DNA from 3 places in the Laceyella putida genome. Region 2 is predicted to be linked to each of the others. Evidence: predicted binding sites of a transcription regulator. Region 2 holds the regulator's gene; each other region holds the start of a gene.

Region 1 (10,867 bases), on a different contig from region 2:
GCTCCGCATTTTGGCCAATAGTGACCAATTGGAAGATCAGTGGTTAAAAAGAAAAGTGCGCGATCAAGTGGTGAAAGAGATCCAAGCATGGGCCAAACGCCCGGACGATATCAGGGAAGCACGGCAGATGATTCGATCCCGTTTGCCTCGTTTTCAGGCATTGGCCAAACAAACCATTCGCCGATACGGCTATGATTACCCGGTGAAAGTCGATTTTGGACAGGTGCCGTTTCCCACCAAATTGTATGGGGAAAAGGTCTATCCGGCGGGTGATTATGAAGCGCTGCGGATCACGATTGGGCAGGGAAAAGGGGAGAATTGGTGGTGTGTGCTGTTTCCGCCTTTATGCTTTATCGACATGAGCAACGGGGATGCGGTGGAGCAGTCTTCCGAGTCATTGTCCGCTTCGCTGAAACCGACGCAACCGTCCTTGCCCAAAGAAGAGAAAGTACAAGTCCGGTTTTTCCTGCTGGACCAATTGTTGAAGAGATGACGATCCGGCCATGAAGCGCCTGTTTTTTTTGTTCTATCGGGCTTGCCTCCGTCATACCGTCATATAGTAGGACAAGCGAGACAGGAGGCAAGGCAAAATGTTCGTGATTCGTCGGGCGATTGAACGAGATGTCTTTCAAGTGCGCAAACTACTGAAGGAAGCTGGTCTGAACGATAAGGGGATTAATGATCACATTGAACATTTTTTCGTTGTGGAAATGCCCGCGGAAGAGGGAATGACAGCGCAACTTGTCGGGGCGGTGGGCATGGAAGTGTATAAACCGTATGGGCTGTTGCGTTCGTTTGTGTTGGAGCGGGCGCCATGGAACACCAAAGTGGGGATGAACATGATTCAAATCCTCTTATCCTATGCGGGCAAATTGCGCTTATCTCACGTTTATCTCCTGGCTGGCGCTTCACAAGAGTTTTTTACCCAAATGGGTTTTTCTGAAATAGAGCATGAGAAGTTGCCGGCGGAAATTCAGGAGTCGGAACATGTGGAACGTTCGCGGGAACGAGGGACGCCAATGGTGTACTCCTGTTTTCCCACGCGTCAGCATTAAAGGCGGGTCGCCTTCAGTCGATTTGGGAAAAAATCTCTCTCTTCTAGAGTTTGTCATTGGTCCTGAATTCTTTTCTCTTTTTGTGCTAAGATAGTTGGATAGATGCGACAGCGGATGCGCAAAAGGAGAATGGATTGTGGAATGGATTGAGACAAGCATGAGACGGGTAGCGGATGGTGGACAAGGGATGCGGCAGTTGCGCCGGTCGGAGGAGATTCAGACGGCGGCCGCGATTCTCAAAGAGGGGGGGCTTGTCGCCTTCCCGACTGAAACGGTGTACGGATTGGGGGCAATCGCCACCTCGGCGGACGCGGTGGCTGGCATTTATCGGGCGAAAGGCCGCCCTTCCGACAACCCCCTCATCATTCACCTGGGATCGGTCGAACGGGTGGCTGACTGGGTGAAGACGGTTCCGCCCATCGCGCAGGTGCTGGCCAAGCGCTTTTGGCCGGGCCCGTTGACGATGATCTTTCAACACCGGGGGAATCTGGCGGCAAACGTGACAGCGGGCTTGCCCACCGTCGCTGTGAGGGTGCCCGACCATCCGGTTGCCCAGGCGCTTTTGTTGGAAGTGGGGATTCCTGTGGCCGCCCCCAGCGCCAACCGTTCGGGACGCCCCAGTCCCACGGAGGCCCGGCATGTGTGGGATGATTTGCACGGGAAATTGGCCATGATTCTGGATGGGGGTCCAACCGGGTACGGAGTGGAGTCGACGGTCGTCGATGTGACGGGGGAAGTCCCAGTCTTGTTGCGGCCGGGCGGGGTCACGCTGGAGCAATTGCGGGAGGCGGTTGGCGCGGTGGAAGTGGATCCCGGGCTGACACATGAGGATGTGACGCCCCGCTCGCCGGGGATGAAGTACCGCCATTATGCCCCTGAGGGGGACTTGTGGCTGGTGCGAGAGCCATGGGCGGAAGTGAAAGAAGCGTTGGAGCGCGCGGTAAAGCGGCATCAAGCGCAAGGGCTTCGGGTTGGTTTGCTGGTGACGGGCGAGCACAAGGACCTGGTTGCGGCCGACCTGACGGTGTGTTGCGGCTGGAGACGGGATCCGCTCAGTGTGGCGCAACAGTTGTATCATGCCTTGCGCACCTTTGATGAGAAGGGAATGGATGTGATTTTCGCAGAGACATTTCCGGATGAGGGCCTCTTTCGGTCGGTGATGAACCGGTTGATGAAAGCGGCGGGAGGCAAAATATTGGACTTGAAACGGTAACACAATGTACTCCGCGGATCGCGGGGTTTTTTTGTCTTTGAAGCGATGCAGTCCACCCACTCCCCAGTTCTTTTTTCTCGGACAAGGGCATACCATGTGACGAGCAGTACTTGGACGGGAGGAACGGATATGCCACTGACCACTGTGGAATGGGGACAACTATTCACCTTAATCATGATTGCCCTTGCGATGGGGACGGATGCGTTTTCGTTTGGCATCGGTGTGGGAACCAAGCGGCCCGCGATTGGCACCATATCCAAAGTAAGTGTGTCGGTGGGCTTTTTTCATGTGTTGATGCCGCTCATTGGGATCGGAATTGGGCAGTTGCTGGGCAAAGTGATGAAAGAGGTCGCTGTCATGGTGGGGGGAGGGATGTTGTGTTTTTTGGGCCTTTCCATGTTGTGGCATGTGGTGAAGGGGAAGGAAGAGAAGGAGGGGAAGCGGCCCCGGATTTATTCATGGGGCGGGATTTTGCTCTTTTCGATCAGTGTGAGTTTGGATTCGTTGTCAGCCGGACTGAGCTTGGGCCTGTTTGATGTGGATATATGGCTTGCATTGTTGTTGTTCGGCTTATTCAGTTTCGCCATGACGGGGACAGGGCTTGTCTTGGGAAGATTCATGGGGGATTGGATTGGCGCGTATGGCGAGGTGATCGGCGGGGTGATCCTTCTTTACTTGGGCAGCAAATTCATGATGTAATGTTCCTATTGCTCCAAATTCTTCCTTTGAGTAAAGTAGATGATAAGGATGTTTATTGTTATTTAAAATAAGATTATATATCTGTCTTGGTTGCGGCGGGGATCATATCTTGGCGACGGATCTGATGTATATCAACCATCTGTTCAACTGATACTTAAGAACAGGTGAAACGAGGTGAACGGATGTGCGAAAGGTGTTGTTTGTTTGTACCGGAAATACATGTCGAAGTCCGATGGCTGAAGCCCTGTTGCGGCAATTGGCCGAACGGGAGGGATTGGATGTCGAAGTGAAATCGGCTGGCATCTCGGCGGTGGATGGGGCCTCGGCTTCCAACCAAGCGACACAGGTATTGGGGGAAAAGGGGATTGAACACCGGCATGCTTCCGCCCTTCTGCGACGGGAACTGGTGGATTGGGCTGATGTGATCTTCACGATGACGGCAAACCATAAAGCTTATATCATCCATGATTTCCCGGAAAGCGTGGACAAGATCTTTACATTGAAAGAGTACGCTTCGCTTGATGCAAATCAGGTGGCGGCTTATCAAGACTTGGATCAGTTATATGCGGAGATGGAGAGCAAACGGGCGGAGATCCAGGGGCGCTATTCCCTTAAAGCGGACGAACCTTGGCCCAAAGAAGCGGAAGAAGCTTGGCAGAACGAGATCGGTCCCCTCTTGGCCAAAGAACAGCAATTGTTGCGGGAGCTGGAGCGCGTGGCGAGAAGCCAAGACATTGTCGACCCGTTCGGGGGATCGGTGGAGCAATATCGCCAATGCGCGCGGGAGATCGAGAAAGCGATTCAAGCGATTGTGGCGAGATGGAAGGAATAATCGGTGTTCGCCGGAAGAGTGGCATAAGCTATACTAGGGGTGGACGTTCGAAAAGGAGGAAAAACACATGCGTGTATTACTTGGCTCTGATCATGGCGGACTGCGGTTAAAACAAGAGATCAAGGATTTGTTGGACGAGATGAAGATTCCTTATGACGATGTGGGATGCGACTGTGACACCTCCGTCGATTATCCCGACTACGCGCGCCCCGTCGCGGAAAAAGTGGCGCGTGGGGAGGTTGACCTGGGCATTTTAATCTGCGGAACCGGCATCGGCATGTCCATCGCGGCGAACAAGGTGAAAGGGATTCGCTGCGCGGTGGTCAGCGATGAGTTCTCCGCCCGGATGAGCCGCGAGCATAACAATGCCAATATTCTTGCGCTCGGGGAACGGGTGGTTGGCCCCGATCTGGCCCGTTCAATTGTTCGTGTATGGCTCACTTCCGAATTTCAAGGAGACCGTCACGCGCGTCGCGTCCAAAAGATTCATGACTTGGAAGGGTGTCAAATTTCGTGAACGGGACTCTGGAACTCTCCACGGAAGTGAAGCAAGTCCTGTACGATTTGTTGGCTGAAACGCACTTAACGGACAAGCATGTGGTGGTCTTTGGGGTAAGCACGAGCGAAGTAGCCGGCAGGCGGATTGGCTCGCAAGGCAGTGATGAGATTGCGGCCGCTTTGTTTGCCGGAATAAAGGAAGTGCAAGAGGAGACGGGCTTTCACTTGGCCTTTCAGTGCTGCGAACACTTGAACCGGGCGTTGGTCGTCGAACGGGAGACGGCGGAGCGGTTTGGTTGGCTTGAAGTGGCGGCCGTGCCCGTTCGTCATGCGGGTGGAGCGATGGCATCCTATGCCTTTCGCCATTTGGCGGATGCGGTGCTGGTCGAAACCATTCAAGCTGATGCGGGTGTTGACATCGGTGACACGCTCATCGGCATGCATTTGAAACCCGTCGCCGTGCCCGTCCGTCCAAAGCGGAAAACGGTTGGGCGCGCCCATGTGACGATGGCGAAAACACGTCCGAAGCTCATTGGCGGGGCACGAGCCGTATATGTGTTGGAAATTGAAAAAGAGTCTCCTTAAAACACGAAGGATCTGTTAAAATAAAGGGTGGAATGTTAAGTTTTTAGTTGAGGGGGCAGGTTGAAATGGAACAGTTAAAGCTGAAAGACCCACAAGTGGCTGAAGCGATTGCCCAAGAATTGCGTCGCCAAAGAGAGAAAATCGAGTTGATCGCTTCTGAAAATTTCGTTTCCGAAGCGGTGATGGAAGCGATGGGGACCGTATTGACCAACAAATATGCGGAAGGTTATCCAGCCAAGCGCTACTACGGCGGCTGCGAGTATGTGGATGTGGTGGAAGATCTCGCGCGCGACCGGGCGAAAGCGTTGTTTGGCGCCGAGCATGCCAATGTGCAACCGCACTCCGGGGCACAAGCCAACATGGCCGTGTACTTTGCCGTGTTGAAACCGGGCGATACGGTATTGGGAATGAACCTGGCCCATGGGGGGCACTTGACTCACGGGAGTCCGGTGAACTTCTCCGGTCAGCTGTATCACTTCGTTGCCTATGGGGTGGATAAGGAAACGCACCGCATCAACTATGAAGAAGTGCGCCAAATGGCGCTTGAGCACAAACCGAAGCTGATCGTGGCGGGAGCAAGTGCCTATCCGCGCGAAATCGACTTCGCCCGTTTCAGAGAGATTGCCGACGAAGTGGGGGCTTACTTGATGGTGGATATGGCCCATATCGCCGGTCTCGTGGCGACGGGTCATCATCCGAACCCTGTGCCGTACGCTGATTTTGTGACAACCACCACCCATAAGACGCTGCGTGGTCCGCGCGGCGGCATGATTCTTTGTAAAGAAGAATATGCCAAGGCGATCGACAAATCGATTTTCCCTGGCGTGCAAGGCGGTCCGCTCATGCATGTGATCGCGGCGAAAGCCGTTGCTTTGGGTGAAGCGCTGGGCGATGAGTTCAAGGCTTATTCCCAAGCGATTGTGGACAATGCCAAACGTTTGGCCGAGTCGCTCAAAGGGCATGGCCTCACCCTGATTTCCGACGGCACGGATAACCACTTGATCCTCATCGATGTCCGTAATCTGGGCCTGACCGGAAAAAAAGCGGAACATCTCCTGGATGAAGTGGGAATTACCTGCAACAAAAACGCCATTCCATTCGATCCGGAGAAACCGTTTGTCACCAGCGGGATCCGCATTGGGACAGCGGCGGTAACCAGCCGGGGCATGGGGGTGGAGGCGATGGAAGAGATCGCGAATATCATTGCCTTGACCCTGAAAAACCCGGAAGATCCGGCGGCGCACGAAGAAGCGAAACAACGTGTGGCCAAACTGACAGGCGTGTACCCGTTGTATCCGAACAAATAAACAAGACTTGCCAGCCTCGGGAGCCAGCCGCTCTCTCGAGGCTTTTTTCGGGTGCGCGGAAAATTCCGTCCAACATATGGCAATAATGGTGGAAGAAAAGGTTGTCTCGCAGGGGGACCTTATGGTTAACTATCATGGGAACAAACAGTGAAATCATTCTAGATAGAAAGAAGGGTACGATCATGGGGAATGTTTATGTATTTGATCATCCACTCATTCAGCACAAGCTGACCTTTATCCGCGACAAAAATACGGGAACCAAAGAATTCAGGGAACTGGTGGATGAAGTAGCCGCGTTGATGGCCTACGAGATCACAAGAGACATGCCGCTCAGGGAAGTGGAAGTGGAAACGCCGGTGGCCAAAGCGAAGTGCAAGGTGCTGGAAGGGAAAAAGTTGGGGCTGGTGCCGATCTTGCGCGCGGGCCTGGGAATGGTGGACGGCATCTTGAAGTTGATCCCGGCGGCCAAAGTGGGACACCTCGGCTTGTACCGTGATCCGGAAACGCTTGAGCCAGTGCAGTATTATTCCAAAATGCCATCCGATATCGGCGAGCGGGAGTTAATCGTCATCGATCCCATGCTGGCGACGGGGGGATCGGCATCGGCCGGGATTCGGATCTTGAAGGAAATGGGCGCGAAACAGATCAAGTTGATGTGTTTGATCGCCGCACCGGAAGGCGTGGAGCGCGTGCAAAAAGACCATCCTGATGTGGACATTTATGTGGCGGCCGTGGATGAGAAGCTGGATGAAAAAAGTTATATCATTCCAGGGTTGGGAGATGCAGGAGATCGACTTTTTGGCACCAAATAATTAATAAGGGCGGCGACAAGGTCACCCATCATAACTTACTATTATATAGCAACAAGAACATGGTAAGTTTAAATGAGGAAAAGTGCCGAGGATCCTTAAAAAACAGCATAAACTACACTATTATTTAAAAATGACGATTTTGTCACAACTGTTTTTGGGAAAACGTTGACAAAAAGGATATGGCTTCGTTACTATAGGCAGGGGAAAGGGAAGTTTTCCTAAGATTCTCCGAATGGATTCCAAGCAACTGGAAACCGCCAACCCTTTTCTGAAATCCTTCCTTCATTTGGGGGTTTTTCATGAAAAACGACTCGAACTTGTGGCGCATCGCTGGGATGATTAGTTCGATTGGCACAGAGATTGTGCTGTTGACTGTTGGCGGAGCATGGGTGGGAAACAAGCTGGACGCGATGTGGAACACCAAACCATGGATGCTCCTCATCGGTGTGTTGGTTGGGCTTGGAAGCGGTTTTATCACTGCTTTTTTCACTCTAAAAGCATTTGTGAAGGAATGAACTCCTCATGGATCCATTGCATACCATTCGCCGACGAGTGGTGATCCTCACTGCCGGATTCCTCGCGTTACTCTTAGTCCTTTGGTACCTTACCCCATATAAGAAAATGGTCGCTGGCACGGGCCTCGGCTTGCTGGTCAGCTTGTACAACATCTTGTATATGGCGCGCAAAGTGCGTTTGGCAGGGGAGTTTACCGTGGCGACAGGCTCTACCAAACAAAGAGGAACAGGCATGATCAATCGTTATCTCATGGTTGCCCTTGCGATACTCGTCGCTTTCAAATATCCCATGCACTTTGATGTCCGCACGATTGTCGTGGGGTTGCCAATATGCTATATACTCATCATTCTACTAGAATTTTGGGAAGCAAGGCGCCTTGCTACCAAATCGAGAAAGGGGTGAAGCTGGAGACATGGAGAAAACACCAAAACTGGCGTTTGAGCTAGCTGGCCTGAAGATTCAGTTTGATGTGACCGTCATGATCATGACGACCATCACTTGCATCTTGGTTTTGCTCATCACCATGCTTGCGACGCGGCGCTTGGCCCTGGTTCCGACCGGCATGCAAAACTTGGTCGAGATGATCGTTGAGTTTACGCAGGGGATCGTCCGGTCCAACATCGAAGGGGCCAAAACACGCGAACGCTTTTATGGCTTTGCATTTTCGCTCTTTTTGTTTATTTTTATCGCCAACCAACTCGGACTCATGTTTAACGTGGTGACAGAACACCATCATCCGATGCCCGCGCTTGGCATTGAAGCCAACGCGCATCATGGAGGCGGTGAGGGAGAGCACAATGCCTACGCATGGTGGAAATCGCCGACCGCTGACATCAACGTTACCCTGGCAATGGCTTTTGCCATCACCATTGTGGCCCACTTCCTCGGCATCAAAAGGTCACCTAAGAAGTATGCGTCCCACTATTTCCAACCATTCGCCTGGATGTTCCCGTTGCACGTGATCGATGAGATCGCCAAGCCGGTGACGCACGGCATGCGTCTATGGGCGAACATCTTCGCCGGTGAGATTTTGATTGCAGTGCTGTTGAAAGGGTCTGTCCTCTTAACAGGAGCCCCTCTCATCGTCTGGTTGGGCTACTCCGTCTTTGTGGGAGCCATCCAAGCTTATGTGTTTACCGTATTGGCAATGGTTTATATGTCGATGAAACTGTCTTCCGATCACTAAAACTATCTTAAAAAGAATCAATTAAATTCCAAGGAGGAAATGAAAATGGATTTGACTATCTTAGCTGGTGCAATTATGCTCGCTTTTGCCGCAATCGCAGGGGGTATTGGTAACGCGTTGGTGTTTGGCCGTTATCTGGAAGGCGTGGCTCGCCAACCGGAAGCCCGTGGCCTGTTGTTCGGTCAAACCTTTATCGGTATCGCGCTCGTAGAGGCCCTGCCAATCATCTCCGTTGCATTCGGCATCATGGCAGTTCTGGGAATCTTGAAGTAAGTTTAGGACAAAACAACTCAGGACGGGGATAACCACTCATTTCCCCGTCCCCTTCTGCTTGAAACCAACCTACCGGATTGGATAGAATCCCATAAGATCGAAGGGAGTGAACGGGTTTGTTGCAAATTGAAATCGGTACGATGCTGTTTCAGCTTGTCGCATTCATCGTATTAATGCTTCTTGTTTCCAAGTACGCTCTTCGTCCGATGCTGAACACCATGCAGCAACGCCAAGAGCACATCGAAGGCCAGATCAAGGCTGCCGAGAAGAGCCGCAAAGAAGCGGAAGAGCTCATCGAAGAGCAACGTGAGGCGCTGGAGAAAGCGCGCAAAGAAGCGAAAGAGATCATCGATCGCGCCAAAGCGCAAAAAGACCGTGAAGCGGAAGAGATCATCGCCAAAGCGCAAGAGCGCGCGGAGCGCATGATCAAAGAGGCGACCAATGAAATCGAACGCGAGAAAGAAAAAGCGCTTGCCAGCCTGCGTAGTGAAGTGGGTGCCCTGTCCGTTCAGCTCGCATCCAAGCTGATCGAAAAAGAACTGGATGGAAAAGGGCAAGCTGAGCTGGTGGAAAGCTATCTCGAGCAGGTAGGAAGAGTGCAATGAGCGGATCGGTTGTCGCAAAGCGATACGCAAAAGCATTGTTTGAGGTCGCCGCGGAAAAGAAATGCTTGGATCGCGTAGAGCAAGATCTGCAAAAAGTGGCGGCTACGTTTGCCGCTTCCCCTGAGCTGGCGATGTGGGTAGGCCATCCCTCCACCACCGCCGCGCAAAAGCAAGAGGTGTTTGACAAGCTGTTTGCTGATGTGAACGAATACACGAAGAACTTCTTGTATGTGTTGGCTGACCGCCGCCGTGAAGGCATCATCCCAGAAGTGGCAGCCGAATACAAACACCTGGCCAACGAAACGAGAGGAATCGCGGAGGCGGTCGTCACCACGGCCTTCCCGCTCACCGATGAGAATAAGGCGGAGATCGTCAAAACGTTTGAACCCATCATCGGCAAAAAGATTCAAATTACCGAAAAAGTGGATTCCGACATCTTGGGCGGCGTGATCGTGCGAGTGGGCGACCGCTTATATGACGGAAGCTTAAAGACAAAGTTGGCCCGCTTTCAAGATCGGCTGAAGCAAAGCAGAATCGGATAGAACATACAGATGGAAAGATTGGGGTGAACCATTATGAGCATTAAACCGGAAGAGATCAGCTCCCTCATTAAAGAGCAGATCAAAAATTACCGCGCCGAAGTCGAAGTGACCGACGTAGGTACCGTGATCCAAGTCGGGGACGGTATCGCCCGCGCACACGGCCTGCATAACGCCATGGCTGGTGAGCTGGTTGAGTTCAGCAATGGTGTGATGGGTATGGTGCTGAACTTGGAAGAAAACCATGTGGGTATCGTTATCCTGGGCCCATACCAAGACATTCGCGAAGGAGACCAAGTAAAACGCACGGGTCGCCTGATGGAAGTGCCAGTGGGGAAAGCCCTCTTGGGTCGTGTTGTCAACCCGCTCGGACAGCCATTGGACGGCAAAGGTCCTATCGAAACCACAGAATTCCGCCCGGTTGAGTCGCAAGCACCTGGCGTGATTGACCGTAAATCGGTGCATGAGCCTTTGCAAACCGGGATCAAAGCGATCGACTCCATGGTGCCAATCGGTCGCGGCCAGCGCGAGTTGATCATTGGCGATCGTCAAACGGGTAAAACCACGGTCGCGCTCGATACGATCATCAACCAAAAAGGCAAAGACATGGTCTGCGTCTATGTAGCGATCGGTCAAAAGGCATCCACCGTAGCGCAAGTGGTAGAGAAACTGCGTCGCTTTGGCGCGCTTGAATACACCATCGTTGTCGTGGCGAGTGCGTCTGACCCGGCACCGCTCCTCTTCTTG
Region 2 (10,867 bases):
GAATGTCTGTCCAATGTGATCTCGTCGCAGATGGACGTGCATAAGAAGTTCGGCGGGGTGGTGCCGGAAGTGGCTTCGCGGCGCCATGTTGAACGGATTACCCTGATTATCCAAAAGGCGTTGGAAGAGGCGCAAGTGGAGATGGAAGACATCGATGCCATTGCCGTGACGCAGGGCCCCGGTTTGGTCGGCGCCTTGCTCATCGGGGTGGCGGCGGCCAAAGCGTTGGCTTATGCGACGGGGAAACCGCTGGTCCCGGTCCATCATATTGCGGGGCACATCTATGCCAACCATTTGGTGGAACCGCTCACGTTTCCGCTCGTCTCCCTTGTCGTCTCGGGCGGGCATACGGAATTGATCTACATGGAACGCCATAATCAGTTCCGGCGTCTGGGCAAAACCAGGGATGACGCCGCGGGGGAAGCTTTTGACAAAGTGGCGCGCCTGATGAAGTTGCCCTATCCGGGCGGTCCGCATATCGACCGTTTGGCCATGCAGGGAGAGCCGAGCTATGAGTTGCCGCGGGCCTGGTTGGAGCCGGAATCGTTTGACTTCAGCTTCAGCGGGTTAAAGTCGGCGGTGATGAATCTGGTGCATAATGCAAACCAACGCAAAGAAGAGATCCGCTATGTCGATTTGGCGGCCAGTTTCCAGACCGCGGTCTTGGATGTGCTGGTGGAGAAGTCGATTCGCGCGGTGAAAGAAACGGGTGTTGGGCAACTGGTGTTGGCTGGCGGGGTGTCGGCCAACAGCGGACTGCGGATTCGGCTCTTGGAACGTTGCAAGGAAGAAGGGATCCGGTTGGCGATTCCGCCGCTGGAGTTATGCACGGACAATGCCGCGATGATTGCGGCGGCGGGGACATATCAGTTTTTGGATGGGCAGTTCGCCGATTTGAGTCTCAATGCCGACGCCAATCTGGCGCTGATTAAATGAAGTAGACAGAAGAGAAGCTATCGTTTGGGCGGTAGCTTATTTGTGGGCAACCTGTGGATAACCTTGTGGATAAACGCATAACTGTGAGTGAGTTGTGACTTTGCTGTGAATAACTTGTGAATAGTTGTGGACAAGGATGCAATCGCCGGGTAAACATCATGAAAGGAGGTCACAGACATGTAACTGTGACCTCTTTCATTTTTTAAGGGTTATTTCTTTTTCTAAAGGTAAGATAGAAGTTCTTTGCGCCAACGATTCATTTAGGACCTGTTTTCGTGTATCATAAATAAAAAGAATATATCGATGATTATTAATGAAAAACGTGTTTAAGAAAAGAGTTGGGTTTCCATGCAGGTGCGTTTGTTGGGTGATCAGGCTTTGTGGCTCGAATGGGGCAAAGAAAGTTCCCACCGGCTTCATGATCAGGTTTGGAACGTTGGATTTATCCCGAAGCGCCCAAGCATTGCCGGGCGGCCGTCTTCGCTTTCAGGTCGTCCCGCTGAACGAAGCGCAACGGTTACTGCAAAAACAAAGGCAAATCATGCGATTGTTGCAGGTTCATGCGGGGAAATTACCAAAGGAACAGATGCCGGTTGACACCTGTTCCATGAGGCGGGGACATAGGCTTATTCGGCCCACTCCGCCCACTCATCGGTTTTTTGGGCAAGCTCCGCTTCCAGCGTCTGCAGCTCTTGTTGCAGGGAGGCGCTTTTGTCGGGATCACTGAAGACTTCCGGTTTGCAGAGTTCGTCGTGAATGGCGGCGATTTTCTCCTCGCATTGCGCGATTTCCCGTTCCAATTGTTCAACCAGCTGCTGTCGTTTCTTGCGCTGTCGTTTCTCCTCTTTTTCGCGCTGGCGGTACACTTCCGCTTGTTTAGTTGAAACGGTTTCCGCTTCGGTTGCCGGTTTCTCTTTTTCCTCCAACGCTTCCAATGCCTTTTTCTCGAGATACCGTTCGTAGTCGCCTACATAATCTTTGATCCCATCAGGGGTTAACTCCCAAATCCTTGTGGCCAAACGGTTGATGAAGTAGCGGTCGTGGGAGACAAACAACAGGGTGCCCGGATAATCTTCCAAAGCCTCTTCCAACCGTTCTTTGCTCACCATGTCCAGATGGTTGGTCGGTTCGTCCATCAAGAGGAAATTGGCTTGGTTGAGGAGGCGTTTGCATAAGGAAAGACGCGCTTTTTCGCCGCCGCTCAAATCGCCCACCCGCTTATGCACATCTTCACCGCTAAACAGAAATTGTCCCAGGTAGGTGCGAATCGCCGTCTGGTCCAAATTGGGGTAATCATCCCAAAGTTCGTCGATCACCTGTTTCTCCGGATGCAACTCTTTTTGTTCTTGGTCATAATAATCCAGTTCGACTTGGACGCCCCATTTAAGGTTTCCCGCAAGGGGAGGGAGCTTGCCCGCGATTGTTTTCAAGAGGGTGGATTTACCCATGCCATTGGGACCGAGCAAGGCGATATGCTCGCCCCGCTCTATCTGAAAACGAAGCCCGCTGACCAGCGGCTGATCATAACCGATGGCCAGATCGCTTGCGGCAAGGACTTCTTTGCCGCTGGTCACCGCTGTTTCAAATCGGATGGCCGCTTCACGGCGGTGGTTGGCGGGCCGTTCCAAGCGCTCCATTTTTTCCAGGGCTTTGCGTCGGCTTTGCGCCCGTTTGGTGGTTGAGGCGCGCGAAATGTTCTTTTGGATGAAGTCTTCCATTTTCTTGATTTCCGCTTGTTGCTGTTCATAGCGTTTGAGATCAAGTTGCCTTTTTTCTTCTTTCAATTGCACGTACTTGCTGTAATTCCCCACATAACGGGTGAGGTGGTGATGCTCCAATTCATAGATCACGGTGACCAGGCGGTCGAGAAAATACCGGTCGTGCGAGACGATGAGGAGCGAACCGTTGTAGTTGCTCAAGGTTTGTTCCAGCCAAGCCACCGCCTGCATATCGAGATAGTTGGTCGGTTCGTCCAAAATGAGCAAGTCCGGTTCTTCCAATAACATCTTGGCCAAGGCCATGCGGGTTTTTTGCCCTCCGCTCAGCTCATTGACACGGGTATGCTTCCAGTCGAAACCACCCAGACCCAACCCATGCAATGCGCCGCGAATCCGGGCTTCAAACGCGTAACCGCCCCTCTCTTCAAATTCTTCCTGCAATTGGGCATAGCGTTCTATGGTTTTCTGATAGCGCTCGGCATCCGAGTAAACCCGTTCCATTCCCATTTCTTGTTCCAAGGCGCGCAGCTGTTTTTCCAGATCCAACAGATCGGTGAAGACAGACAAGAGCTCGTTCCAGATGGTTTCTTCGGAGTGTAAGCCAGTGTTTTGCGCGAGATAACCCAGGCGTGCTTTTTTGGCCAACTGGATTTCTCCGCGATCCGGGGTGGTTTCACCGATCACGATTTTGAGCAGGGTGGATTTGCCTGCGCCATTGGGCCCGATCAGTCCAACACGTTCATGATCGTTCACCTGCAAATGGATATCTTCAAGTACAGTGGTTCCACCAAAAGATTTATCGATATGTTTAGCTTGTAATAGCATGGATGTCACCTCGTTCATTCGTTCACTTTCCAGTGTAATGGAGACGCGGAGTGAGAGCAAATCAGTTCGAGGCCAAGTTTTGGAGAACGGGAAGAAATGTTTTCTGGTAAAATAATGAGGATTAACATAAAATTGAAGGATGAAGCACTCATGTCCAACAAAGAAATGTTACGCAAGCGACAGCTGGAGCGCAGAAACCGGCTGGCTCCCGAATATATGCAAGAAAGTTCAGAAGAAATTTGTCGAAACTTGATTGAACATCCTGTTTTTCAACAGTCTACCACGATCTGTTTTTACATGCCATTTCGAAATGAAGTGGATGTGCGGAAAGCGATGGAGACAGCTATTCAACTGGGAAAGCAAGTGGTCTTGCCCAGAGTGGATCGGGCAAGCCGCCAGCTTCGGGGATATCGGGTGGACTCCTTGTGCGATTGTGAAGTGGGAGCCTATGGCATCCTGGAGCCTCCGGCGATCAAGGAGCGCTTCGTTGCGGGAGAGGAGCTGGAAGCCGTGATTGTGCCGGGGGTGGCTTTTGACCTGCAAGGTTACCGGTTGGGTTATGGCGGAGGCTATTATGACCGGTTGTTTGCCCAGCCGCTGAAGGCTTGGCGCATCGGCGTGGCTTATCCCGAGCAGATTGTGCCGACGGTCTATCCCGAAGCGCATGACCAACCCCTTCATCTGTTGGTCAGTTCGCAGCAAGTGGTGTCGTTTGTGAAATAGTTTTTTAAAGTATGAATGATTTGTGGTATGATTGGACATGCATGCTCTTTGTTCGGAAGTTCACAATATGGAGGTGTAGGGGAACAAGATGGCTGAACAAAAGATTCCTCAGGTGACAGCCAAACGTTTGCCTTTGTATTATCGATATTTGGAGAAATTGCACGCGATCGGGAAACAGCGCGTCTCCTCATCCGATTTGAGTGACGCGTTGCAGATTGATCCGGCGACGATCCGGAGGGACTTCTCTTATCTCGGTGAACTTGGGAAAAAAGGATATGGCTATAATGTGACGTATCTGCTCCAGTTTTTGCGCGACTTTTTGAAGCAAGACGAGGTGACCAACGTTGTTTTGATCGGTGTGGGAAACCTCGGAACGGCTTTATTGCGGTATAATTTTTATCGTAGTCATAATACCAAGATTGTGGCCGGGTTTGATCAAGATCCGGGCAAAGTGGGATCCGACATCGACGGGATTCCCGTCTATTCGATGGACCGGCTCCAAGAAGTGATCGCGTTGCACAATGTGGAAGTGGCCATTTTGACGGTTCCGGTCAATGTGGCCCAAGCGACGGCCGATTTCTTATTCGAAGCGGGCATTCGCGGGATCCTCAACTTTACGCCGGCCCGGTTGATCGCGCCGCCCAAAGTGCGGATCCATAATATCGATTTGACGATTGAGTTGCAGACCTTGATTTATTTCCTGAAAAATTTCCCGGATGAAGAGAACATTGAACTGCCTGATGTGAAAGAGTAACCCGCAATCTTATGTCAAGGGAGTCGTCTTGAGATGAAGAATGATGAGTTGCAGCCGCTGTCTGACCACTTGGGTGAGTTGCGTCGCAGAATCATTTGGTGTTTGCTGTTTTATGTCATCGCCTTGGTGGTGAGCTTTTCGTTTTCCATGGAGATATTCGGATACATCAAGAATGACCTGATCCCGAAAGAAGAGCTGAATACCATGGGCCCCACCGATGGCTTGCGCATTTATATGAACATCTCTTTTTTGCTGGCCTTCATCATTACGTTACCCATCCTCTTGTACCATGTCTGGCAATTTGTCCGTCCGGGACTGCATCCGCGGGAGCAACGGGCGGCGCTCTTGTACATCCCGGTCGCTGTTGGGTTGTTCCTGCTCGGGATTGCGTTTGGTTATTTTGTCATTGTTCCTTATCTGCTTGAGTTTTTGTTGGGGATCAGCAAGCAGATGCAATTGGGCACCTTATTTAATGTGAAGGATACCTTCAGTTTCTTGTTTGGCGTGATTTTGCCGCTGGGTGCTTTTTTCGAGCTTCCGATCATCATCCTGTTCCTGACCCGCATCCGGCTTGTCACCCCTCAGTTGTTGGTGAAGATGAGACGATATGCCTACTTCATCATGGTGGTGATCGCGGCGGTCATCACGCCGCCCGATTTTGCCAGCAATATCTTGGTGGCCATTCCACTGATCGTGCTGTATGAGATCAGCATCTGGTTGTCGGTATGGCTGGCGAAGAAGATGGAACGGGAAGAGGCCGAGCAGGAAATGGAAGCGAGCCAAACCAGGGCTTGAAAAATTGCCGTTTGCCGAGCGGGAACCATCTCGACTTGTCCGGATGTCACCTGCGGCAACGGCTTTTTTTACATAACCTTTGTTGTTTGGGGCAAACTTCAACATGAGGACAACATGTTGGAGGTTTTGTCATGAATTACTGGAGAAAAGAACGCGGCGGGGCTGGTAGCATGCTCTTGTGGCTGGTGGTCATCGGCATACTGGTTTATTTGCTGGCCCCCTCCATCCGCCGCCTGTTGGCCAAATCGCAGGAGCAGGGAATGGTGGTCACCATGTCCAACCTGGCGGCGCAAACGAAGGAACAGATGGGGCAGTATATCGATTTGACGAAATTCTTGAAACGGAAGCCAAAGGCACAAAATGGGAAACCGACAGAGAATCGCGGGCAAACGGATGACAAGAATATTCCGTTGACTCCTGGCATGGGGGATATGGGCAACTTGATGGATGAGAACTTATTCGGCAGCCAACCGGAGCGACCCAAGCGCGAGCATGAGTGAGCAAACCATTTTTTATTCCATTGAAGGCGCCTCCTTCTCATTCCCGCCAGGGAAGAGAAGGAGGTATTTTGTTTTGTTCCGGCTGTTTGTTTCTTAATATTCAGATTATTATTGCCGCAATGATGCAATTGGCCCATAAAAAATGGGCAAAAAAACACCGCTGGCGGGGCGGTGTTTACTTAAATAGAAATAGTTTGGTCAGTTTCGTCTTGGGAATCCAACCGAGCATATCGAGGTTGTTTATTTTCCCTTGTTTTTTCACATAATCAAAAAATTGCACGAGGAACGCTTCCCACATGGCGCCCAGGCGTTGTTTGGCATCCTCGTTTTGCATCACTTGCTGCAGGCTTTGGTTCACCGCCGTGGTCAGATGGTAAAACGCTTGCTTTAAGTGTTGTTCAATCGTTGCTTGCGATTCCATGTCAGGTGTGACTCCCTTCGGTTATATATAGAGTTGGCTGGAGGATTTTCTGCTCCGGTTTTTCTGCATGCGTTCCACCTGCGCTTCCAACCAAATGTCTTCCAATTCATGCCTTAGTTTGACTGACAGGATTTTGGCCTGTTTCCCCGTGTGTTTGATCCATTGGCTACCCTGGTTGATCAACGGGCCAGCCGTTTTTTTGAAGATGGGCAACAGTGTGGGTAAGGCCACGGCCAATGCCGCGGCAACAATCCACTTTTCAGCTTGCGATTTCAATATGAACACCTCCCGTACGTGCTTGCTTAAGCAGCGAGTGATTGAAGGATAGGGGGGCCAGCCGGGGAAGCTGGCCGATTAAGAAAGGGGTAAAGGATCTTTGATATCCCCGCGACTCCCAAAGTCATCAGTAAGATTTTGCCCCAGTGTGACATCGTCAATGGAGCGGTGTGGAAAAATGCTTGCAGCGGAGGCAGATAGACGGCACTGAGTAAAGCCAAAGCTGAAACGGCCATCGAGCCAAGCAGGAACCGGTCTTTCATCCATCCTCCTGCGTGGTCGGATTGTTGATTGCGCCAGAAGAAGGTTTGCACCAGTTGACCGACCACCAAAGCAGAGAAAGCGATGGTTTGCGCTATCGGCAACGGGATTCCGCTGGCCAAGCTGCCAATAAACAAGCCCAAAGAGCCAACTCCCAACAACGTCCCACTCAGGAGGACTTTCGCGTACAGCGAGCGGTCTGCAATGCGCCCCAGCTCCCGCTTCTGATTCTTGCCATCTGGGTTCATGGCCAATACCATGGCCGGAAGGGCATCTGTCAGCAAATTCATCAACAAAATTTGGATGGGGATGAGCGGCAGTGGGAGTCCGGTAATGACAGAAATGCCTGTGACGAGAATTTCCGCCAGATTCCCGGTTAAGAGGCAGCCTAACGCTTGCCGGATGTTGGAGACAATGGTTCTCCCTTCTTTGATTCCTTCAACGATCGAGCCGAAATCATCCTTTTCCAACACCATATCAGCGGTTTCTTTGGTGACTTCCGTCCCGGTTTGCCCCATGGCGATACCGACATTGGCTTGCTTGATGGCCGGCGTATCGTTGATGCCGTCCCCCGTCATGGCCACAATATGCCCCAAGTGTTGGTACATCTGCACAATCCGCAATTTATGCTCAGGCGTGACGCGGGCGAAGACGGAGATGTGGCCGATCCGTTCCTTAAGCTCTTCATCGGTGAGCCGGTCCAACTCATTGCCTGTCATGATGAGCGGTTCTTCACTCAGTCCAATCTCTTTGGCGATGGCATAGGCCGTTGTTGGATGGTCGCCTGTAATCATCACGGGGCGTGCGCCCAACTGAATGGCCTGCTGAATGTCCAAGTCAATTCCCGGTTTGGGCGGATCGATCATGCCGACGAGACCGACAAAAATGGAATCGTTCTCAATCCCATCTCGATTTCCATCCCAATCGATTGGGCGATAGCTGAAGGCCAATACCCGCAAGGAGTCCTGGGCCCATGCTTCGTTCAGCTTGGCGATCCGCTGCTTATGCTGTTCTGTAAGTGGAACAACCTGGCCATTGATTTGCGCAAACGCACATTGCTTTAATACCGACTCAATCGAACCTTTGGTCAGCACATAACAGAGTTTGTCTTGCTTTTTGTCGGCTTCGCGACACACCACGCTCATCTTCGCCGTTTCCGAATCAAACGGGATTTCATGTTCACGGCGCCAACAAGTGGGATCACCAATGGAGACGCCCGTCTTGTGAGCAAAAGTGAGTAAGGCACCTTCCGTTGGGTCGCCTTGAATCGTCCAAGTGCCATCTTGTTCAATTAACTGGGTATTGTTGCAGAGGGTTGCGACCTGCACCAATTTGGACAAATCCGCTTCCGCCTCGGGTGAATGGGATGTCTCGCTTACCAACTCCCCTTGTGGTTGATACCCTTCTCCCGTTACGTCCCACGTATGGGAGAGCGTGGCCGCCTTTCTGACGGTCATTTCATTTTTGGTGAGCGTGCCGGTTTTGTCTGTGCAGATCACCGTTGCCCGGCCCAGTGTTTCCAATGTGGACAGCTTGCGGATCAGCGTGTGTTTTTTGGCCATCCGGAATATGCCCGCACTCAGGGCGATGGTTACCGTCACGGGAAGCCCTTCGGGAATGGCCGAGGCGGCAAGCGCAATGGTGACGGGAATCATCTGTAGAATCGGGTTACCCCTTAACAGACCGACACCAAAGATGGCCAAGGCAATGCCCAGCGCACCCAAAACAAAGGTTTTGCTGATGGAGGCGACTTCTTGTTGCAGAGGCGTCGCTTCTTGGCTTCTTTCATTCATCAACGACATGAGGTGGCCCATTTCCGTTTCCATGCCTGTGGCGACCACAACCCCGATCGCCCGGCCACGGGAAATACCCGTCCCTTTGTAGAGCATGTTTCCACGTTCGGCTAACGGAGCCGATGCGGGAAGCGGTTGGGAATGCTTGGCTACAGGTATCGATTCGCCGGTCAGCATGGATTCGTCCACTTCGGCGTTCCAGCTGTCAATGACACGCAGATCGGCGGGGACCCGATGTCCCGCTTCCAGTAAAACCAAATCACCGGGCACCACCTCTTCACCAGTGATTACCTGCTCTTTGCCGTCGCGCAAAACGGTGCAGGAAGGAGCCTGATACTGATTTAACGCTTCCACCACCTGTTCCGCCTTGCGCTCCTGAATGGTGCCGATTGCGGCGTTCACAAGCAGTACGGCCAGAATGGCCACTCCATTGAACGCGTCTCCCGTCAAAAAGGAAATCAGTGTGGTGCCGAGCAACAAAAGAGAGGTGAACTCTTTGAATTGACCGAGATACGACTTCCACCATGGGGGAGAGGTTTGATGATGAAGTGCATTTTTGCCATACATCCGCCGATACTCTTGCTCTTGTTGTGGATGCAAGCCCCATTTGGGGTTTACACCAAAATAATTAACCACTTCTTCCACGCTCAGCGCATGCCAATCGATGGATGCTGTTGGTGAAAGCGGCGTCGTTTCCTTTGCCAATGCCGCAGAAACTTCCGCTGCCGCAGGGGTAAAGGGAAGTGAAGCGGATTCGGGTTTGACCCGGGCGAAAAAGATCAGCGAAAGGGCATCAGCCAACAAATTGACCATCATCGCACTCACTTTAAACGGAATCGCCAGACAGACGCCGATGAGGTTAAACCAGCGCGTCACCGCAAACTGTTTATTGATTTGTCGCTGTACATGGTCGGCTTTTTCCAACATCTCGGGCAACCCTTTAAGTTGGGCCTGTGTGATGATAGGCGATGGCAGGTTGAGATCAGTCCAATCGGCTGTTACATCGTTGAGTGCCAACAGCACTGGCTCGCTTTGAGATTGGAGAAGCTGTTGCAACTGTTCCCGCTTGTTCAACAGGAGCCATGTGGCATCAATTTGGAACCGTTCCAAGACATGCGCTTCTATCCCCAAGCTGTTATTCAACACCGCCAATGAGCGGCCCATCCGTTGCAAATGTTTTGTCAGGCTGAGCAATTGGCGGCTGGGGGGATGATTTTCTTTGTACAGGATGCCAAGGCACTCCACATCGTTTCCTTTTTTCCGCACGAAGATCGCATGCTCCGTCCCTTGTTTTTGAAGCCGTTTGCACTTGAGCAAGAGGGGATCCATCGCGATGCGATGCTTTTGCATATAGGACAAGGTTCCCAAGTAGTAAGTCTGTTGGTTAATTTCACCGCAAATCCCGTCTGTTTCCTCCCGAACATGAAAGGCCGTGCGGGTGGTGTGCTTGGTTTGTCGCGCGAGTTCCTCCATTTCCTTCCGCCAGGGATGCTTGGTTTTGGCCACAAGGGAGGCGGCGAGCATCCATAGGCGCCCTTCTTCTTGTGCGGGGGACAGGATCCGCAAGCCCGGTTCCGATGCTTCAAATAACTGGGCAGTATCTTCCACCAGTACGGTTTGCGCATGAGCACACTGGGCCAAGCTACCGTGAACAGGAAGTGTTCCTCCGTTCGCGGCGAGATCCGATTCGGCCTGTTTCCAAGCGGCGATCGTGGGCATGATCGTTGGCCGCGGATTCATCGCCAACAACACGGCTAACCCAACCAGCGGATCGCGGGTGATGGCCCAACTCGCTCCAGCGATCGGAAAAGCCCACTTACTCATCTTTTGGGCATAACGCTTGATTTCCGGAGAAAGATAAGCCT
Region 3 (10,867 bases), on a different contig from region 2:
TCTACGAAAATATTGAAACAGTTCCACTCCGCCGGATTGGATCGCTTATGGCTGGGGGTAGCGGATTGGGAATTGGCGTACAAGCACCCACAATTTGTCAAGCTAGCCCAATCGATGGGATATTTGGCGGCCACATATGATTCATACAACACGGTCCTGAATCCGAAAAACCCGGAGGACCCATCTTTCAAAACCGCGATTTTTGATCAATGGCTGTATGACCATGGTGCCATCGTGAGGGCCGACGGGATGAAAGTCCCCGGTTTCCAAAGGAAAGGGTATACCGCGAGCCCGCTTGTCACAGCTCCTTATGTTGAAAAGAGGCACTCCTCCATCATGAAGAACGTGAACCTGAATTCGTGGTTTGTCGATGCGGATGGTGACGGGCAATTGCACGAAGATTACTCTGCCGAGCACCCGGCGACGCAGAAAGACGACATGAATGCAAAGATCAAACGCTTAAATTGGTTCGCCGACCATCGTTTGGTCGTCGGCACGGAAAATGGCGTATGGTATACCGCTCCGGCCGTTGCCTTTGCCCACGGTATGACTACCCCGGCACTTGGGGGTTGGGTCGATAAGGATATGGGAGACAAATCATCCAAGTATTATCTCGGCGGATACTGGCCTCCGGAAGGGCCCGATGTCTTTATGAAGCCCGTTCCGATCAAACCGAAATATCATCGCGTATTTATCGACCCTCGGTTCCAATTCCCTTTATATGAATTGGTTTTCCACGATTCCGTCATCACGACGCACCACTGGGGAATGGGCAGTTTGAAACTGCGCGATGAAACGAAAACCCGTGCGCTGACCGAAATGCTGTATGATGTTCCGCCGTTGTATCATTTGAATCTCAACGCGTGGAATCAGGATAAAGCCATCATCAAGAAACATTACAGGTTTTTTTCGCCAGTGCATAAACAAGCTTCCTTGTTGGAAATGACCCGCTTTGATTGGTTGACTCCCGATCGTTCCATCCAAAAAACGGTCTATGGGGGAAAACTCGAAATAGTGGCCAACTATTCACCGAAACCATTTCAATACAAAAAGCAAAACATTCCGGTTGAGAGTGTGTGGATTCATTGGTTGAAAAATGGTAAGACACAAGTATACACGCCTTAAGGCATAGGCCGGCGCTTGAAGACATGGGAGCATTTTTGCGGGAAATCCAGTTGGCGGAAGATGGGATGAGAAGGCGGATCGGATAGCTTATCCACCTCCAGAGTTGAGGTCATTGAAAATGCTAAGGCGTGTCTGATAAATATGGCGGCGGCTCCAAACCCGTTGTCCCATTCGCTTCACTTGTCCATCGGCGCTCATCGGGAAAAAGATTTTCCGCCGCCTCCTATCGATCAACTTGATTTGCCAGACATGCCCTAGTAGTAACACAAACAACAAAGGCAGACCGTTTTCCGTCTGCCTCCAATCATGTTCGAAATTTATATAAATATCCCAATATAGGGATAAGAAACTCGTAGCAATAGCAGATAAAGAAAAATCGTGAAAATTGATTTTCGATAAAAAGGTTGAAGCAATGGCAAGAATCACGCGGGCACCGCCCAATTTTTCTTAGTTCTTCGGCTAAATTAGGGAACTCCGTGTCAACATGGAGATCGGTCCCTATGAAAAAACTCTCCATGCAACCAAAGGCTGCACAGAGAGTTGTCCAAGAAGGGATATAAATCTTTGTGAACAAAGGATCAGTGAACTTGTGAGTTGAACGACATAATCCAGATGGAGCCGGCCACAATGGTGAAAGTCAAGATCGCGCCAATGATTAAAGCCATCACATTGTAGCGCGGTTTTTCACCTTCATTGATGTGCATAAAGAAAAACAATTGAACAAACAGTTGCAGAACGGCCATCGCCAAAATCGTGAAGGTAAGGAGTCCCTTGCCCAACATGTGGTTCAATACAAGCACCAAAGGAATGATTGTCAATATGATTGAAAGGATAAACCCTGTGACATAGGTTTTTAAAGATCCGTGATTTTCATGTTGTGACAAGTTACATCACCCCCATCAGATAAACGACTGTAAAGATAAAGATCCACACCACATCAAGAAAGTGCCAATACAACCCGATGACGGTCACTTTTCGTTTGGTTACGGAGTTGATTCCATGGCGGCTTAATTGAATCATGATGGCAATCATCCAAACCAGGCCAACTGACACGTGAAGGCCATGTGTGCCAACCAAGGTGAAAAAGGCTGAGAGAAAAGCGTTGGTTGAAATGGTGGCGCCTTCCGATACCATTTTGGCGAATTCGTCGATCTCCAATCCGACAAACGCCAATCCCAACAGGGCAGTGACGATCAACCAGCCGATGAGAGACTTCACTTTCCCTTTGTTCATGGCCAAGACGGCAAGTCCACTCGTAAAACTGCTCGTCAAGAGGATAAAGGTTTCCGCCACAAATCCCGGCACCTCAAAAAGGTGTTGTCCGGTAAAATGGCCGTCGGTGTGCGTGCGCAACACCGCATAGGTCGCAAACAAAGTGGCGAATAAAATACAGTCCGTTACCAGGAAAATCCAGAACCCCAGGATTTTTAAGGATTCATGTTCTTCGTGGCTGTGTTCTTGATGAGAAACCGCATGTTCCATTACACGACCCTCCCCAATGAGGCTTCCGTACGCTTCACCTCGTCAACAGAGATGTAATAATCCGTTTGATATTGGAATGAACGGGCCAACAGACAAACACCAACTCCGATCAGTCCAATCACTCCCATCCAAACCCAGTTAAAGGTCAGGCCAAAGCCGGTGATGAACCAGCAGATGCCCATCAAGAACGGGATGCCGGAGTCTTTCGGCATATGAATGGGTTCAAGTTTAACCGTCTCCTTCTTGGCTCCGGCTTTTTCCATTTCTTCTTTCATGATCCACCAAGCGTCTTGCCCCTTCACATGAGGAACAACGGCAAAATTGTAATGGGGCGCCGGTGACGGAATGGACCATTCCAATGTGCGCGCATTCCAAGGGTCACCCGTTGTGTCGCGTTCACCGTGTTTGATGCTGTAAAGGATTTGCCACACTTGGAAGATGAAGCCGATCCCCATCAAGAAGGCGCCGATGGTTGAAATGAAGTTGAACGGAGCCCAACCCATGTCCCAACCGTAGGTGTAGACGCGTCGGGTCATGCCCATGAATCCCAAAGCGTATTGCGGCATGAAGCATACATAGAATCCGATGTTCCACAGCCAGAACGCCCATTTGCCCAACCGGTCGTTCAGCTTAAATCCAAACATTTTTGGCCACCAATAGTACAATCCGGCCAGATAACCAAAGACGACACCGCCGATCAACACTTGATGGAAGTGGGCGATGAGGAAATAGCTGTTGTGGTATTGGTAATCCGCGGGGGCAACCGCGAGCATGACACCCGTTGCGCCACCAACCACGAAACATGGGATAAACGCAAGGGTCCACAACATGGGTTGCGACATCTGAATCCGGCCGCGGAACATGGTGAATAACCAGTTAAAGATTTTCACGCCTGTCGGAATCCCGATAGCCATGGTCGTAATCGCGAAGAAAGTATTGACATCAGCGCCGGCACCCATCGTGAAGAAGTGGTGAACCCATGTGAAAAAGGCCAGGATGCTGATGATCATCATGGAAAACACCATCGATTTGTATCCAAAGATTTTCTTTTTCGAAAAGGTGCTCACAATTTCCGAAAAAATCCCGAATGCCGGAAGGACGACGATATACACTTCGGGATGCCCCCACATCCAAATCAAGTTGACATACATCATCGGGTTACCGCCGCCCAACATGGTGAAAAAGTGGGCGCCGAAGAAACGGTCAACAAATAAGAGCGCAAGCGTAACGGTCAACACGGGGAAGGCAAAAATGATCGAGATGCAGCTGGCGAGAGTTGACCAAGTAAACAGGGGCATCTGCATTAACTTCATGCCGGGGGCGCGCATTTTCAAAATCGTCACGATAAAGTTGATTCCCGTTGCCAAGCTGCCGATCCCGGAAATCTGAATCCCCCAAATATAGAAGTTTTGCCCGGGCCCCGGACTGCCTGAAAGCTCGGACAACGGCGGGTAACTGAGCCAACCGGCATCCGGGGAGCCACCGATCACAAAGGAAATGTTAAAGAGCGCGGCCCCAAAGGCAAACAACCAAAAGCTTACCGCATTCAAGAAAGGATAGGCGACGTCCCGCGCCCCGATTTGCAACGGAACGACGATATTAAACAAAGCAAACATGAATGGCATGGCCATAAACAAAATCATGATGGTTCCATGGGTGGTGAAAATCTCATTGTAATGTTGGGCATGCAAAATGTGCATATTTGGCAATGCCAACTGCAAACGCATTAACAGGGCGTCAACCCCACCCCTGAATAACATGAGCAACGAGGCGATCAAGTACATGATCCCGATTTTTTTGTGGTCGACGGTTGTCAACCATTCGCGCCATAACCAGCCCCATTTTTTGTAATAGGTGAGGACGAACACAACCGTTAAGATCGATAAGGCAATCAACACATCCGCGGCGTAAATCATCGGTTCGCCGGTCACGAAAAAATGGGAAGCGAAGTCTTTGATTTTATCCAGCATCTTTCCTTCTCCCTTCCGTCATTTGGACATATGCGCGTCCGTATGCGACATGTCCATCTCGGAATGATCCATCTCCGAATGATCCATCTCCGAATGATCCATCTCCGAATGATCCATCTCCGAATGATCCATCTTCGAATGATCCGTTTCGGTTTCGGAACCATGACTGTTTTTCATGTGATGTCTCATGTATTTCCCACCGTTTTTATCGATGACTTCATTGAAGAGCCCCGGTGGGTAAGATGAGAAGGACATCTTGTCGGCCAAGCCTTTTTGTGTCAATTTTTGGTATCCGTCTTTCGTCAAGGCCGGCGCTGTCTCTTTGATTTGTTTGGCCCAAGCTTCAAATTCCGATTGCGGTTTAGCGATCACTTGGAACCTCATATGGGCGAACCCTTTGCCGGTAAAGTTGGCGCCGGACCCAAAATACGTTCCCGGCTTGTCCGCTTGCAGCCAAAGTCTCATCGCCATCCCGGGCATTGTGTATTCTTGCCCTCCCAATTCAGGCACCCAAAACGAGTTCATCGGCGCATCAGATGTCAATTCAAACTGAACAGGTACTCCCGCCGGGATTTCAACATAGTTGACGGTGGCGATCTTTTGGTCGGGGTATTGGAACAGCCATTTCCAATCAAGAGAAGTGACTTGAATGGTTATGGGTTTGGCATTGGTTACGGGCGGCTTCACCAAGGCGTATGTGGATTTTGCCGTGTAAAAGCCAAGGATGGCGATAATGATCACGGGGATTCCCCACCAAATGATTTCCAGCGTTTTGCTGTCGTCCCAATCTGGCGTATAGGGTGCCGTGTTTCCGGGTTTATCCCGGTAGCGGTATATAATATATACCAGAATGGCCAGAACAGGGATGACGACAACGGCGCACAAGATCGCGGAAAGCACAATTAGGCGATATTCTTCATGAGCGACCGGACCTTGCGGATTAAGCACGAGATATCGGCTGTCACATCCCGATAACAACAGTGCCGTGATGGCAACCATCAGAGAAAATTTCCCTGATTTCAGCAGCGTGTGTTTGTTCACTTTGTTTCATCTCTCCTCTCAGAAAAGGAAGTAACCTGAGTGATTCAGGATGGCGATATTTGCATAAAGGAAGGGAACGAAGCGAATGATTGCTTTATGTCAAAAATCGATTTGTGAGAAAAATCACATATACAACGGAGTGTGTAGATTGACAGCTTTTGTCACTTCGCCTCGCACCATCTCTTTATTAAAGAAAATCAGAGTATTCAACAGATAAAGTTATTAATATAAAGCGAGATCAGTGTGATTATATCGCATTAATACTAAATCTGCATGTGATTAATATCACATATACGATGAGTTCATAAATTTATCACATTTGCTATCACAAAATGTTCATAAGTCTTCATGAATGACATGATACGAAACGATGTGGGATTCCTCAGGTGATCGTTGTCCCCACCCATTTCCGCTGGGCTCCGCTCATGTGAAAAGGTTAGAGGAAGTGTGTGTCAGTATCTTAATTAATTAACTAAATCCATCTGGCAAAGGAATGGTGATTTTATAAATAGAATATTTACATTAAACATATAAATTCTTTATTTCAAGGAGAATGATTGTTCATTCATAGGGAGGGCCAGTCATGTTGGATGATCAAAATGTCAGGGATGGAACGGATGTCAATTGGTTTGAGAGCGATTTCACGATGAAACATTATTTCCATCGATACTTGCCCCATTTGACAGAGTGGGGTGAAGAGCGGTTGATTCATTTGGGTGCCTATGCCGCAGGCCCGATGAATCAACGGGCAAATTATACCGATCGTGATGGTGCTCCAAAACTGATCCGTTATGACAGAGAGGGAAAAGAAATCAATGAGATTTGGTACAACGAAGGTTATTTGACAACGGTGGGCGATTGTTTTGAAATGGGAGTGGTTGGCTGGAGGTATCGTGAGGATGTTCCGGAAAAGATTCCTTTCTTTTATACACAACTGATGCATATGCTGATGTCTGAAGCGGAAACGGGCTTTACATGTCCTGTCGCGTTAACGATGTCGGTTGCTTTCGTTTTGGAGAAGTTTGGAAGCGAGACGCAAAAACGACAGTATTTGACCCGCTTGGCCAGCATGGAACGGCAAACGGTGATGCAGGGGGCCACTTTTTTAACGGAAATTCAGGGTGGCTCCGATGTGGGTGCGACAGGAACGAAAGCGGTGAAAAATGGCCGCCATTATCTTTTAACGGGAGAGAAATGGTTTGCCAGCAACTGTGATGCCGGAGTGTCCATCGCCTTGGCGCGTACCGGCGATCAACCGGGAACGAAGGGACTCAGTTTGTTTTTGCTGCCGAATCGTTTGGAAAATGGCGAGAAAAACCGCATTTCCATTCGGCGCTTAAAAGATAAGTTGGGTGTGAGAGCTGTGGCCAGTGGGGAGTTGATCTTGGATCAGGCAGTGGGGTTCCTGATTGGTGAAGAGAATCAAGGATTCCGATATATGGCCGAAGCGTTGAATGTTTCCCGCATGTGTACCGCCACAGGCGCCCTGGGCATATCAAGGCGGGCATTTTTAGAAGCAACGATCTACGCATCAAAAAGACAAGCGTTTGGCCGTGCAATCACAGAATATCCCATGGTGCGGCAAACGCTTCTTGATATGATTGTTGATATTGAGTTGACTTGGGCCTTAATCGCACAGATGATGCTGATGTTTGATCGTGTGCACACAAAAGGTGAAGAGACGGAAGAGAATGTGATCTTGCTCAGGCTGCTGCTGGCGATGTCCAAATACCGTGCTAGTGAACATGCGGTGAAACATGCCAAGGAAGCATTGGAACTGCATGGCGGCAACGGCTATATTGAAGAGTATGTAACCCCCCGGTTGCTGCGGGATGCGCAAGTGAATACGGTCTGGGAAGGAACATCCAATATCATGGTCTTGGAAGTCGTCAAGATCCTCTCAAAAGAAGCAAAGGGGAACCGTGGGGAAAAAAGCGCACTGTTGCATGATATTGAATCGATCTTGGCAAAGGTCACGCTTCCAAGCTTGCAAGCGGAGGTTGAGCTGCTCCGGAAGCAAAGCGCCGATGTGAATGAACATATCCGTTCCGTTTTGACAGCCAATCCTGTGGAGCAAAATGCTTATGCCCGTCTGTTATTAAATGAATTGGTTGATCTTTATTGCTGTGCCCATCTCTTGGAAGAGGCACAATACTCTATCCGGGAACATGGATCGGATCGATTGGCAAAACTGGCGCAATACGCCATCCAGCGCACTTATCGTCCCGAAGTGTACGGCATAGGGAAAAATAACTTTCCGGCGATCGATTTATATGATCAAGCCGTTTGCTATACTAAATGATACAGGCAAAGACCACAACACGTGGTCTTTTCTTATCCCCAAATAAATGAATGGATTTGGACTGAAAATTTCCGGTTTTCACATGGTGAGGAGGCTGTGCATGATGCGGACTTATGATGGAAAAGTGGCTATCATAACGGGGGCGGGGGGAGGGATTGGCCGCACCCTTGCGATGACTTATGCGAAAGAGGGAGCAAAGGTCGTCGGTATCGACAAAGACGCAATCGGATTGCAACACACCGGTGACCGGCTTCAATCTGCCGGTTGCGAAGCGCATTTACACGTTCTTGACTTAAGAAAGCCCGAAGAGATTCGTAACGCATTCGGAGAAATAGCGAAAACACTGGGCCGGATTGATATCCTGATTAATAACGCGGGACTTGGCGTGACCAAATCCCCTTACGATCTGACCGTTGAAGAATGGGACGATGTTGTGGATACCAATTTGCGGGGTACGTTCCTTTGTGCAAGGGAAGCGGCTAAAATCATGAGAACCCATGGTGGAGGTTCCATTGTGAACATCTCCTCGACGCGCGCCCTCATGTCGGAGCCCAATTCAGAGGCTTATGCCGCGTCCAAAGGGGGCATTCTCTCCCTGACCCATGCCCTCGCGGTTTCATTGGGGCCGGACCGCATCACCGTTAACGCGATTTGTCCCGGATGGATCGAAACAGGGGATTACAGCAAACTCCGGCCGGAAGACCACCAGCAGCATCCCGCGATGAGGGTGGGAAGGCCGGAAGATATTGCGCAAGCCTGTTTATACTTCACCGATCCCAAGAATAGTTTTGTCACCGGGACTCATTTAACGATTGATGGCGGCATGACGAGAAGGATGATCTATGAGAAATGAAATTGATTGAATGACTATCATGGCAGGTATGAACCTCACCCGCCAACGCAATCGCTTAGAGGCGGGGGGGTCTTGGCTTCATCCACGACATCCGGATTATCCCGGCTTGACGTAACTTGTACGCCAAATATTTTTTCACTATTCCAAAAGACCAGTTGGATCGTTTCTGAGCCTGTGGGTGGGAGATGACCCTGGACTTCCCTCTGGATTTGTGTTAATTTTTAGATATGGAACCGTTTTCAAAAACCGTTCTCATAAAATGAGTCGAAAAGGTTGCAACAAAAAAGATGGCGAAAAAAAAGCAGACTGAACGAGTGACAATCATTGATGTGGCCCGGGTTGCCGGTGTATCAAAAACAACCGTTTCCCGGTATTTGAGCGGTCAGTATCACGTCTTGTCGGAGAACACCAAACATCGGATCGAAAAGGCGATCCAACAGCTTAATTATCGGCCGAATCAGATGGCGAGAGGATTAAAAGGGGATCGCAGTTATCTCATTGGCATGGTCGTTGCTGACATTACCAACCCTTTTTCAACAGCCATTCTCAGGGGGGCAGAAGATGTCTGCAAGAAAAAGGGTTACAGCCTCATGGTTTGCAACACGGATAACGATCCGGCCAAGGAACGCGATTACATCTTTATGTTGCAGTCCCATCGCATCGATGGCTTGTTGATCAATACCACCGGCCACAACAACGAATTTTTGCGGGAGCTGGCCAATGATCGGATTCCCGTGGTTCTGGTAGACAGGAAAGTGCCGGAGCTGGGTTTTGATACCATTGGTCTGGATAATGAACAAGCGACCGGCGAAGCGGTTCATTTTATCCTTCATCAAGGATATGGGCAAGTCGCATTCTTCAGTGAACCCCTGGCGGGAGTCAGCTCCCGGCAAGAGCGCGCCGCCGTGTTTGCCCGTGTGTTGAATCAATGCGGTTATCCGGATCATCATTTGTATGAGGTGGATCTTCAATCACCGGAGCAATTAAATGATGCGCTGGATTCTTTTTTAAAGCGAACGGAAGGACGCAAGCGGGCGATTTTTGCGGCAAATGGTGTAGTGATGCTCAAGCTGATCCGCTCTTTGCAATTGAAAAAGCTAAGCATTCCAGAAGATTTGGCTGTGATGGGCTTTGATGACTTTGAATGGGCGCCACTCATCGCTCCCGGGATCACCACCATCGCCCAGCCCACCTATCAAATTGGCGTTACTGCGATGGAACGCATATTTCAGCGTTTGGACGGAGATGATTCGCCAGCGCAAAATATCGCTTTTGCAGGAAAATTAATCGTCCGGGGGTCTACTCCGCCAGTAAAGTAGTCGGCTTACCGGGGCGAGTTTTTTTCAACGTAAAATGGGAACGGTTTCATAACGGCGACGAGAAGAGAGGGAGTTGGAATGAACGGATTGGATGCGGTTACTTTCGGTGAAGCCATGGCTTTATTTGTCGCTGATCAAGTGGGTGAACTTCACCAAGTGGAACATTTTACCCGCCATTTGGCCGGGGCTGAGACGAACGTGGCGATCGGCCTTGCCAGGCTCGGTTACCGGGTCGGTTGGGTGAGCAAAGTGGGGAATGACGCCTTCGGCCACTATATTCGCGAAACATTGCTGAGCGAAAAGGTAGATATAACCAGAGTGGTTGTGGATCATCAATATCCGACCGGTTTTCAGATCAAAGCGAAAGTGACTTCCGGTGACCCCCGGGTGGAGTATTATCGCAGGGGTTCAGCGGCAAGCAAGCTCAGCGTCGATGATTTTGATTCCGAGTATTTTACCTCGGCGCGCCATTTTCATATGACGGGCATTCCCCCCGCCTTATCCGGCACAATGAGCGAGTTTGCTGAATATGCATTGGCGGTGATGAAATCGGTTCAGCGTTCGATTTCGTTCGACCCCAATTTGCGTCCCCAATTGTGGACCAGCAGAGACGAAATGATCCGCGTCATCAATTCGCTTGCTTTCCAAGCTGACTGGGTTTTACCGGGAATAGAGGAGGGACAGATTTTAACCGGCTATTCAGCGCCAAGGGATATCGCCGCTTTCTATCTTGACAAGGGGGTGAAGCTGGTCGCGATCAAGTTGGGATCTAAAG

The links. Region 2 encodes Rex, which represses fermentation and respiration genes when NADH is low (regulators of the CRP and FNR family bind a similar motif). Its sites were predicted from a motif close to TTGTGAAATATTTCACAA; they were not measured.
Region 1: a site for Rex is predicted at 7,156-7,173, ahead of ACFQNG_RS02665 (AtpZ/AtpI family protein). Genes of this name have one in related genera too.
Region 3: a site for Rex is predicted at 5,730-5,747, ahead of ACFQNG_RS11835 (ubiquinol oxidase subunit II). Genes of this name have one in related genera too.

What each region holds. Positions count from the first base shown of each region.
Region 1 covers NZ_JBHTBW010000006.1:191,215-202,081, reverse strand. Annotated here, with positions in the region: gene spoIIR (stage II sporulation protein R) at 1-493, shown strand, start outside; gene ACFQNG_RS02705 (GNAT family N-acetyltransferase) at 591-1,055, shown strand; gene ACFQNG_RS02700 (L-threonylcarbamoyladenylate synthase) at 1,192-2,268, shown strand; gene ACFQNG_RS02695 (manganese efflux pump MntP) at 2,398-2,967, shown strand; gene ACFQNG_RS02690 (low molecular weight protein arginine phosphatase) at 3,152-3,799, shown strand; gene rpiB (ribose 5-phosphate isomerase B) at 3,867-4,316, shown strand; gene ACFQNG_RS02680 (TIGR01440 family protein) at 4,313-4,882, shown strand; gene ACFQNG_RS02675 (serine hydroxymethyltransferase) at 4,948-6,189, shown strand; gene upp (uracil phosphoribosyltransferase) at 6,372-7,001, shown strand; gene ACFQNG_RS02665 (AtpZ/AtpI family protein) at 7,301-7,516, shown strand; gene ACFQNG_RS02660 (ATP synthase subunit I) at 7,524-7,919, shown strand; gene atpB (F0F1 ATP synthase subunit A) at 7,930-8,703, shown strand; gene atpE (F0F1 ATP synthase subunit C) at 8,749-8,976, shown strand; gene atpF (F0F1 ATP synthase subunit B) at 9,093-9,581, shown strand; gene ACFQNG_RS02640 (F0F1 ATP synthase subunit delta) at 9,578-10,123, shown strand; gene atpA (F0F1 ATP synthase subunit alpha) at 10,157-10,867, shown strand, end outside.
Region 2 covers NZ_JBHTBW010000031.1:20,228-31,094, reverse strand. Annotated here, with positions in the region: gene tsaD (tRNA (adenosine(37)-N6)-threonylcarbamoyltransferase complex transferase subunit TsaD) at 1-936, shown strand, start outside; gene ACFQNG_RS10655 (hypothetical protein) at 1,285-1,533, shown strand; gene ACFQNG_RS10650 (ABC-F family ATP-binding cassette domain-containing protein) at 1,563-3,479, opposite strand; gene ACFQNG_RS10645 (5-formyltetrahydrofolate cyclo-ligase) at 3,630-4,202, shown strand; gene ACFQNG_RS10640 (redox-sensing transcriptional repressor Rex) at 4,291-4,956, shown strand; gene tatC (twin-arginine translocase subunit TatC) at 4,990-5,751, shown strand; gene ACFQNG_RS10630 (hypothetical protein) at 5,883-6,251, shown strand; gene ACFQNG_RS10625 (hypothetical protein) at 6,427-6,672, opposite strand; gene ACFQNG_RS10620 (hypothetical protein) at 6,694-6,948, opposite strand; gene ACFQNG_RS10615 (HAD-IC family P-type ATPase) at 6,975-10,867, opposite strand, start outside.
Region 3 covers NZ_JBHTBW010000037.1:16,474-27,340, forward strand. Annotated here, with positions in the region: gene ACFQNG_RS11810 (glycoside hydrolase) at 1-1,125, shown strand, start outside; gene ACFQNG_RS11815 (hypothetical protein) at 1,213-1,551, opposite strand; gene cyoD (cytochrome o ubiquinol oxidase subunit IV) at 1,704-2,009, opposite strand; gene cyoC (cytochrome o ubiquinol oxidase subunit III) at 2,011-2,607, opposite strand; gene ACFQNG_RS11830 (cbb3-type cytochrome c oxidase subunit I) at 2,607-4,577, opposite strand; gene ACFQNG_RS11835 (ubiquinol oxidase subunit II) at 4,596-5,618, opposite strand; gene ACFQNG_RS11840 (acyl-CoA dehydrogenase family protein) at 6,202-7,920, shown strand; gene ACFQNG_RS11845 (SDR family NAD(P)-dependent oxidoreductase) at 8,021-8,773, shown strand; gene ACFQNG_RS11850 (LacI family DNA-binding transcriptional regulator) at 9,061-10,092, shown strand; gene ACFQNG_RS11855 (sugar kinase) at 10,171-10,867, shown strand, end outside.